3 regions of the Congregibacter sp. genome follow, and region 1 is predicted to be linked to each of the others. Evidence: predicted binding sites of a transcription regulator. Region 1 holds the regulator's gene; each other region holds the start of a gene.

What was found. The regulator LexA, encoded in region 1, represses DNA repair genes until DNA is damaged. The targets are predictions, from matches to a motif close to ACTGTNTNTANANACAGT.
Region 2: the regulator LexA is predicted to act here: its motif matches at 1,682-1,699, upstream of imuA (translesion DNA synthesis-associated protein ImuA).
Region 3: the regulator LexA is predicted to act here: its motif matches at 1,911-1,928, upstream of ACTG39_RS09415 (error-prone DNA polymerase).

The regions. Positions count from the first base shown of each region.
Region 1 is NZ_CBFIIF010000015.1:56,514-59,791, forward strand. Features, by position in the region: gene topA (type I DNA topoisomerase) at 1-142, shown strand, start outside; gene ACTG39_RS08255 (hypothetical protein) at 146-634, shown strand; gene ACTG39_RS08260 (hypothetical protein) at 718-972, shown strand; gene lexA (transcriptional repressor LexA) at 1,149-1,775, opposite strand; gene ACTG39_RS08270 (DUF6763 family protein) at 1,932-2,249, opposite strand; gene ACTG39_RS08275 (mechanosensitive ion channel family protein) at 2,494-3,278, shown strand, end outside.
Region 2 is NZ_CBFIIF010000040.1:14,684-17,961, forward strand. Features, by position in the region: gene ACTG39_RS12845 (LPS-assembly lipoprotein LptE) at 1-110, shown strand, start outside; gene holA (DNA polymerase III subunit delta) at 119-1,153, shown strand; gene ACTG39_RS12855 (GFA family protein) at 1,122-1,583, shown strand; gene imuA (translesion DNA synthesis-associated protein ImuA) at 1,717-2,574, shown strand; gene ACTG39_RS12865 (OsmC family protein) at 2,754-3,191, shown strand; gene ACTG39_RS12870 (DUF2788 domain-containing protein) at 3,199-3,278, shown strand, end outside.
Region 3 is NZ_CBFIIF010000019.1:44,557-47,834, forward strand. Features, by position in the region: gene ACTG39_RS09415 (error-prone DNA polymerase) at 1-1,871, opposite strand, end outside; gene ACTG39_RS09420 (DUF1415 domain-containing protein) at 2,007-2,555, shown strand; gene ACTG39_RS09425 (NAD(P)/FAD-dependent oxidoreductase) at 2,548-3,278, shown strand, end outside.

The DNA of each region.
Region 1 (3,278 bases):
GAAGGCATTCCACGACGGAGGACGCTGGCAGATACAAGAGGCTCCCCCTAAACGGAAGCCCAAGGCCAAAGCGAAAGCCAAGGCGAAGACAAAAGCCAAGGCCAAAGCAAAAGCAAAAGCCAAGAGCTCTCCGGTGTCCTAGGCGATGTCGCGCACGCGAGGGGAGGCGAATCAAGCGCTTTACCGCGCGCGGATTCTGCTTGAGGCCTGGGATCGCATGCGCAGCGAAGCGAGGCACACCGAGAGCGCGCTCATAGACGGCTTTCTGCCGGCGGTGCGCATGCACTTGCTGGAGGCCTATGGCTGGTTTCTCTTAGCTGTATCCGGCGTCGAAGAAGCATCGTCGCTTACCCTGCCGGCAAATACCGGGGATCTCCCGCGGCCTGATGCCGGTAAGGCCCTAAGCCCCGAAATCGCTGAGTTTACCCAACTGGAGAAAACGGGCTGGCTGGCACAGATGCTCGAGGATACTTCGGGCGCAGGTCCATCACCGGGCGCCCAGAGTAGTGTGCAATCTGTGCAGGGGCTGTTGGTTAGTGACCGTGAAGTCGCAGGCTTTGCTGTCGTGATGGCTTGGGCAGATGCGTTATCGGCCACCATGACCAGAATGGATGATTCGCTATCTGAGTGTTAGAGCGCCCTGTCTCGTAGTCGACTTGTTCCGGAGGGAGCAGGACTGCTACCATTGCGCTGCAACTCTCATTTAGAGGTTACTGCGTGCCTACATCTTTGCTCGAGATCGTGGATCTCGGTGATGGCGACATAGTTCTACAACGTGCTGATGACGATAGTAAACCTCTCGTGACCATCAGCTTCTCCGACGAAACCCGAATGTACATTCTGGATAAGGGACTGGAAGTGGCGAAAGCTATGATTCAGGCCGGTATTCAGGCTGCCGCGGAGGTCGCGGAGCAGACGGACGTCGAAGTAGAGACTGAGCCCACACAAACAGCCCCTCGAATCCTGCACTGATTCGAGAGGCGATCGGCTGTGTCTAAGCCGGCAGCCTTGAACAAGGTTTTTTGTTCAGCCCCGGGGTGATTGAGGCCCTGGAAAGTCTAGGGCGCTGTTAATTTCGCTAATTCCGCCAATTCCGCCAATTCGGTTTGGTTAGCCAGGCATCCTCTATAGCGATTGCCAATCGAGTACTACTTCGAGTACTGCTTCGAGTACTGCATCGACCGACGAATCACCCCTACGCTTAGGCCTTCAATGGCGAAACTGCTCTCCGCGAGGTCAACATCGATTGGAGACAGGTCGTCGTTTTCGGGTAAAAGTTGCAGGTGGCGCTTGTCACGACCATGTTTCAGCCGCTTTACCGTTACCTCATCATCGATGCGAGCGACAACGATCGCGCCGTTGTCAGCTACCGGCGTGCTGTGGACGGCTAACAGGTCGCCATCGTGAATGCCTACGTTGATCATACTGTCGCCTTGAACCCGCAGTAGATAATCCGCCGGGGGGTGGAACAGGGACGGATCGATAGCGCAGTGTTCTTCGACATTCTCTGCGGCAAGAATAGGGTCTCCCGCTGCGACCTTTCCGACGATAGGCAGGCCCGCGTCTTCGGGCAGCCTAATACCTCGAGACGCTCCGGGGATGATCTCGATGGCGCCCTTGCGGGCGAGGGCTTTGAGGTGCTCCTCAGCGGCGTTGGCAGATTTAAATCCCAGCTCCCGGGCAATGTCGGCCCGGGTAGGGGGCATGCCGGTATCGCCGATATGACGACGGATAACGTCCAGAACCTGTTCCTGACGAGCAGTAAGCTTGAGCATGAGGCACCTGTGAATTTGTACAGTGCCTGTGATTATATACAGTAAACGCGGCGGAGCAACTAATCTTATTGCGACGTTTTGCCGCGCATCTTCGCAGTCAGTTACTCCCTAAAAGCTTGTCGCGCTGTTAACGCCAATGACAGACAAACGCCGTCGCTAGACGTCCTCGATTGCCAGTACCGTGTCCGGCTCGATATTGGATAGAGGGCTACTCCACTGCAGGGGGTGCATCGCTGCGTCCGGGTCGATCTCATCAGCGTCATCCAGTTCAAACGGCGTGCGCCAGTCTTCGGGTGCCGCTGCGGTGCGCAAACTGAGTTCCGCCCAGACGTCGAGATCAAAATCGGCTAGCTCTCCGTCCAGGTACTGGACCTGAACATTGGCCTCATCTAAATCGAGGGACACAATTTCAAACAGTTGGCCGCTCTCGCGATCCTGATACCAGCGGCCCAGTTTTGGTACAAATTGACTCATATCTCTTCTCCCTAGGACTCTTAAAGCTATCAGCATTTTGGGGAGATGCCAGCGAAGAAAACTGTCAGGATTAAGTGACAGTTATTGCCCTGCGCGTGAGCACTTTTGAAGGAACCGTGGCTATTCAATCACTTGGCGTTGCCGTTGCACGAAGCGTCTAAGCTTGTAGGGTCGCTGTTATACTTTCACCGCCTTAAGGGCGTTTTCTACATGCTCAAATAGTCTAAAACCAGTCGGGATCGCCATGGAATCACAACTCGCGGTTGCTTTTGCACACGTCGCCAATAGCCTCAACTTACCCTGGGTCTGGGTGGCTACGGGGGGGCTGCTGCTCATTGCGCTAGTTGGTCAATGGGTGATCGGAGCGCTTCTCCGGCGCGTCCACCGCTTGGCGCAGCAGTCTACTCAGCAGTGGGACGACGCTTTTGTGGTCGCGCTTATCGCTCCCGCGAAACTAGCCTGGTGGTTGCTGCTATTGACGCTGCTGTTCGCGCTATTACCCGCTTTGGCGTCCCTGAGAGAGGTCGCCTTAACCGTTCTCCATGCTTCGCTGGTGCTTCTCGTGCCCTGGTTTCTGCATCGCCTCATCGCCAACATCGAGGAGCAAGTTGTACTCGCCAAATTCGCCGATGGCGCATCGGTAGACAAGGCAACTGTGCGATCCACGGCCAGGTTGTTACGTGTCGCACTGTGGTTGATCACAGCGTTGATGCTTCTTCAGACCCTGGGCGTGTCTGTGTCCGGTTTGCTGGCCTTCGGCGGTATTGGTGGCATCGCTGTGGGATTTGCCGCAAAGGATTTACTGGCGAACTTTTTTGGTGGACTGGGTATCTACATGGACCGGCCTTTCACCATTGGAGATTGGGTGCGGTCACCGGATCGGGCGCTGGAAGGTACCGTCGAGGACATCGGTTGGCGCGTAACGCGCATACGCACCTTTGATAAGCGGCCGCTTTACGTTCCCAATTCGGTGTTCAGTCAAATTGTGATTGAGAATCCATCGCGAATGCTCAATCGGCGTATTTACGA
Region 2 (3,278 bases), on a different contig from region 1:
ATGTTGTGGGCAAGGCTGAGGAGGTTCGGGTGTTACAGGGAGAGCTGCGCCGGGAGCTGGCGACGCAAATTTTGCGCAGGATTAGTTTTTTCGCTGCGAACGTCGAGTAACAACGTCCATGCGCATCTACCCCGAGAAGCTTGCCCAGGATCTCGATCGCAGCCTCCACCGCGTGTACCTCATCAGTGGTGACGAAACGCTTTTGGTGCAGGAGTGCGCTGACCAGGTCCGCGCCGCCGCGCGCCGCGCTGGCTGCCATGAGCGACATGTTATCGACAGCAGCGATCGTAGTTTTACCTGGCAGGACCTAAACCAGGACTCGAGCAGCATGTCCTTGTTTGCCGAGCAGCGTCTCATCGAATTGCGCATTCCTAACGGCAAGCCCGGCACGGAGGGCAGCAAAGCTCTTCAGGAATACCTCGCCCACGCGTCCGAGAGCGACACACTGCTGATCGTCGCAGGCAAAATCGACAAAGCCAGCACAAATAGCAAATGGTACAAGGCCATCGATCAGGCGGGCGCTACCATCCAGCTCTGGCCTGTGAGTGCAGATGAGCTCCCGCGCTGGCTTGAACGTCGCGCCCGAGGCATCAACTTATCCATCGATCGCGATGGTCTGGCCCTGCTCGCCGAGCGAGTCGAAGGCAACTTGCTGGCCGCCGTACAGGAACTTGAAAAACTCCGCCTCCTTGCGGGCGACAGTACCGTGACAGCCAGGCAAGTTGCAGACGCCGTCGCCAACAGCGCCCGCTTTGATACCTTTGCGCTTATCGATGTAGCACTGGCCGGACGCGCGGAGGACAGTTTGCGTATGCTTCACGGGTTGCGCTCAGAAGGCACCCAGCCGCCCGCATTGCTCTGGGGACTGGTCAGAGAACTACGCTTGTTACGCGCTCTTTTACAGGCTGTAGCAGCCGGGCGTCAGCCCATGCAGGCAATCAACGAGGCCCGCGTCTGGAAAAGCCGGCAATCGGTGATTCAGGCCGCCATGCGCAGGCACTCAGTTGGCAGCTGTGAGGAGCTGCTGTCTTTGGCAGCTCACGTTGACGGCTGCATCAAGGGTTACGCTCAGGGCGATCCCTGGGAGCAAACAGAGTGGCTGATCACGGGTCTTGCACGCGATGGCAAGCCGACACTCTCGCGATCAGCATAAGGTGACAGGTCTCTCCACACAGACTGCCCCCATCATCGGCGCCTGTAACTGTGGTGCGGTTCAGTTTGAGATTAGTGCCGACGTGTCAGATGTCTATATATGTCACTGCTCTATTTGCCGACGCTCCACGGGCAGTAATGGGATCGCCGTCGTAGTTGTGGATAACGAGGCTTTTCGCTGGACTGCAGGAGAAGACAGTATCTCCACCTGGCGAAAACCGGATGTCGACTGGCAAACGTGGTTCTGTCGCCAATGCGGGTCTCGCCTGCCAGGCGCTAACGATGCCGAACGCACCTTTGTCCCCGCAGGCCTCCTCCTTGAAGGCAGCGGGTCTCTCGCAGTAAAGCACCACATTTTTGTGGACTCGAAGGCTGACTGGGATGAGATCGGCGATAAAGGCTGCCAGCACCCCGGGGCCTTTGGCAGCTAGACAGACGCAATAGCGACCTTCGCGAAGCACCGGCAGTAACATGTCTTAATAGGCGACAGGTCAAAAGTATTTACTTGCAGGATGCTCCCTTTAAGACTACTGTTTTTATATACAGTACTTTTGGAGAGCAGCGATGTATCAGGATTCAGGCAATACTTTACCCGGCAACCCGCACGACAACCCACTCAGTAATTCTGTACATCAGCTGTCCGGGCGCCTAGCTGCAAAGAAAATCCCTGAGAGCCTGCACAGCGTCATAAGCCGCCGTGATACCTGGCTCGGCTATAGTGATTTTGCCAGTTCGCCGCTCATTGATAATGCCCAGGACAAACAGCATAGCGCCGATAGCGCCGCGAACAGCGACCTTCACTACCATCAACGTATCCCTACCGGTTTTGGTGCACTGGATGCTCGTCTGTGTGAGCAGGGCTGGCCCCTGGGCACCTGCATAGAAGTCATGAGTGACGCCTCGGGCATGGGGGCCATGGGTTTATTTCTGCCGGCCATGGAAGTTCTCAGTCGGCAAGAGCGCTGGCAGGCATTCGTCGCACCCCCCTATACGCCTTACGCCCCCCTCCTTGCAGCTCGAGGAGTAGACACCCAGAAAGTACTCCTGGTTCACCCCCGAGAGCGTGAAGAACTGCTCTGGAGCACCGAACAAGCTTTGCGCAGCGGCACCTGCAGCGTAGTTTTCAGCTGGCTGGGAAATGGCGAGTATCGCTATGCTGAGCTGCGAAGACTCCAGCTGGCAGCGGCACGCGGCAATACCTTAGCCGTGTTATTCCGGTCTCAGGACGCCGCACATCAACATGCCCCGACAGCGTTGCGCTTACAGATGAATGCTTACCGGCAGGTGCATATCCTCAAACAGCGCAGTGGCATGCAGGGCATCGATGTCTATTTACCCCCTGAGGATGATATTCCGCACCAGCCTCAACTTTGGGAGTTGCCGAAAGACGCAGTATCTCCAGAGAGTCGTGTCGCCTCTTAGCCTAATCTGCTACTTGCTACCTGCTACCTGCTACCTGCTACCTGGAATCTGGCATCTGGCATCTGCAACAACAGCAAACCAGTAAGCCTGGAGTTTATCCGCCTATTCCTGTCATGAGTGCTCTGCCCTAAAATGCGGGCACTTAATGACCTTCGTTTTTCTGAACAGGAATAGCCACCATGCAAGATTTCCCTCACCACTATCAGGTTAGTGGCAGCGCTACAGCTGACAGCCCCGTTGTACTTACCGCCGAAAACGTCTCAGAAATTGTCACTGCGCCACCCGCAGAGTTTGGGGGGCCAGGCGACAAGTGGTCACCAGAGTCATTACTCGTCGCAGCCGTAGCGGACTGCTTTATTTTGTCATTTCGGGCCATCGCCCGAGCATCGAAACTGGAGTGGAGCGATCTTCAGTGTCAGGCATCAGGCACCCTGGACCGCGTAGAGAGAGTCACACGATTCACTGGGATCAACGTAGAAGCTACGCTAGTCGTGCCCGCCGGAACAGATGTCGAAAAAGCTGAAAAACTCCTACACAAAGCCGAACAAAGTTGCCTGATCACAAATTCACTCATAGCGGACAGCATGCTGAGCACAAACATTACGGTGGACGACTAGAACTTTCATGGATCAATGGTTAACGGAGTACGGCGTCACTATAGGTGTCGGAGGACTGATTCTATTCATGGTGTTTATCGTCTGGGA
Region 3 (3,278 bases), on a different contig from region 1:
CCCTGTCGCCGACGTAGATAAGGGTGCACCATATCTCCCTGAATAGGACCCGGGCGCACAATGGCAATTTCGATAACAAGATCATAAAAGCACGCCGGCTTTAAGCGCGGCAGCATGCTCATCTGCGCTCGAGACTCGATCTGGAAAACACCAATGGAGTCTGCTTTTTGCAGCATGCGATAGGTTGCGATGTCTTCTGCCGGAACATCTTGCAGCGTACGGATACTGGGATCATAGCGATTTACCAATGCCAGAGATTTGCGGATCGCCGAGAGCATGCCCAGCGCCAGAACATCGACCTTGAGTAACCCCAGCGCTTCGATGTCATCCTTATCCCACTGAATCACGGTGCGGTCTGCCATGCTGGCATTCTCTACGGGGACAAGCTGCGAGATGGGCCCCCGGGATATCACAAATCCGCCGACATGCTGAGACAGATGTCTCGGGAATCCCAATATCTCTTGCACCAGCTGATAAAAGAGCTGGGCGGTATTGGGTTTGCCATCTTGGCTTTCGGTTTGTAGCCCATGTTCGCTAAAGCGTGCTTCCAGGTCGCGCTGCTTGTCCCACCAGGCGAGAGACTTAGCAAGATCGTTGACAAATAGAGGGTCCAGGCCGAGGGCTTTACCTACATCGCGCACGGCACTGCGAGCTCGGTAAGTGATAACCGTGGCGGCAAGTGCAGCTCGGCGTCGGCTGTACTTTTCGTAGATGTACTGGATAACTTCTTCGCGGCGCTCGTGCTCAAAGTCCACGTCGATATCCGGAGGTTCGTCACGCTCCCGGGATATAAACCGCTCAAATAGTAAAGAGATTTTCTCGGGGGAGACTTCTGTGATGAACAGGCAGTAGCACACTACGGAGTTTGCGGCGGACCCGCGGCCCTGACACAGGATGCCGCGACCCCGCGCGAAACGAACAATGTCGTGTACCGTAAGAAAGTAGTACTCGTAATCCAGCTCGGCTATCAAGGCGAGTTCTTTTTCGATGCGCTCGCGAATGACTGAGGGCGCCCCGTCGGGCCAGCGTTGGCTTGCTCCTTGCCAGGTAAGTTCTCTCAGATAGTCCCGCGCGTTATGCCCATCGGGTACGACTTCTTCGGGGTACTCGTAACGCAACTCATCCAGAGTGAACTGACAGCGCTGGGCGATGTTGAGTGTTTCGTCCAGAAGCTCGGCGGGGTAGAAGCGTTGCAGCTGCCGGATACTGCGTAAGTGCCGTTGAGCATTAGGTAGCCGGCGACGACCTAGCGCAGCAACACTACAATTGTGATGCAAGGCGGTCATCACGTCGTGCAGGGGTTTGCGGGTTGCGCAGTGCATACGCACATCACCGCAGGCGACGAGAGGTAGCTGTAGTTTGCCCGCGAGTGTCTGCAATGCCCGATAGCGGCGCAGCTCATCGTTGCCAAGAAGATAATGCACCCCGATCCAGACTCTCTCTCGACAGAGTCTTGCGAGTTGTTTGCCATAGCCGCGATTAGCTTCGCTGTCTTCCTTCGGGAGCCAGATGAGCAAGCAACGCTTAAGATGAAAGATCACATCTCGAAGTGTCACCTCGTATTCGCCTTTTGGGCTACGGCGCCGGCCAAGGCTGATGAGTCCCGAGAGTTCGCCATAGGCTGCACGCGTGGGAGCAAGGGCAATGATATGAACGCCTTCGGTTAAGGTGAATTCACTGCCGATAATCAGCGGTATTCCGTATTCCTTGGCCGCTACGTGAGCTTTGACGACACCGGCCAGGGAGCATTCGTCTGTAATAGCGACCGCGGCATAACCATTCACCGCAGCTTGCGCGACAAGCTCTTCTGGACGGGAAGCGCCGCGCAGGAAGCTGTAACATGACAGGCAGTGGAGTTCGCAGTAGGACATGGTTTACGGCGGTGCCAAAATTTCTCGGCCGCACAGTGTACTGTATATTTATACAGTATTTATAGATTATCTAACTTACGTCCTAAATTGCCTTTTTTGCCCTCGGTTTTAGCGCCGTGGCACGATTCTGGAGTTATGTATCTGAACGACCAAGCTTTAAATGCCTGCCGGCGCTGGATAGACAGCCTTGTAGTGCGATACAACCTGTGCCCCTTCGCAAAGCGCGAGCTCGACAGCGATAGCGTGGCGTTCACGCTAAGTGATGCCGACGACGAAGAGGGGTTACTCACTGCTCTGGCACAAGAGCTGCAGCGACTCGAGGATTGTCCGGAGATCGAGACTGCGTTTATTGTCCATCCAAAGGTATTGAACGACTTCTATGACTTCAACGATTTCCTGGGTCGCTCTGATGCTCTGCTTAAACAGATGAAGCTGGAAGGGATCTATCAGATCGCCAGTTTTCATCCGCATTATCAATTTGCTGGGACTGAGCCTGATGATGCCGAGAACTACTCCAACCGTTCACCCTATCCGATGCTGCATTTACTGAGAGAGGAGGGCGTGGAGCGTGCGGTTGCTGGTCATCCAGATATCGCGAGAATTCCCGAGGACAATATCCGCACACTAAATCGCCTTGGAAGAGAGAGGCTCCAAAAGCTTTTGCAAAGCTGCCTAGATGAGTAAAGGCTCTCCAAAATACGATGTGGTTGTTGTCGGTGGCGGCGCAAGCGGCCTCATGTGCGCGATTAGTGCGGGGTATCGTGGGCTGCGCGTTTTAGTGCTGGAGCAGGGCCCAAAAGTTGGCTTAAAAATTCTGGTGTCGGGCGGCGGTCGCTGTAACTTCACCAATGTTTTCGCAGACCCGCGCGAACACTATGTGTCGCAGAACCCCAATTTCTGCATCTCTGCTATGAAGCGGTTTTCGCCATCGGACTTTATCCAAATGGTGGAGACTGCGGGCATCGACTATCACGAGAAGAAGCTGGGCCAGCTGTTTTGCGACCATAGTGCCAAGGATATTGTGGCCATGCTTTTGGAGCAGTGCTCCTACGCGGGGGTCGAAATTCGTTTACGCCAGGCGGTGACTTCCATAGATCCCGGGACAGATGAGGGGTTTGTTGTGCGCACCGGGGATGCTGAGTATGAGGGTCAGAAGGTAGTTATCGCTTCCGGTGGTTTGTCTATGCCGAAAATCGCGAGTGATCTGGCCTTTCGCGCCGCTAAAGAGTTGGGCTTAAAATTGAATGCAACACGCGCTGCTCTGGTGCCCTTAACCTGGAATTCCAGTGACAAAGCCGTCTACGAGTCGCTTTCAGGCATATCCACAGAAGTTATTGCGAGCTGTCAGGGCCACAGTTTTCGGGAGAATCTGTTGTTCACCCACCGGGGTCTGAGTGGACCAGCAAT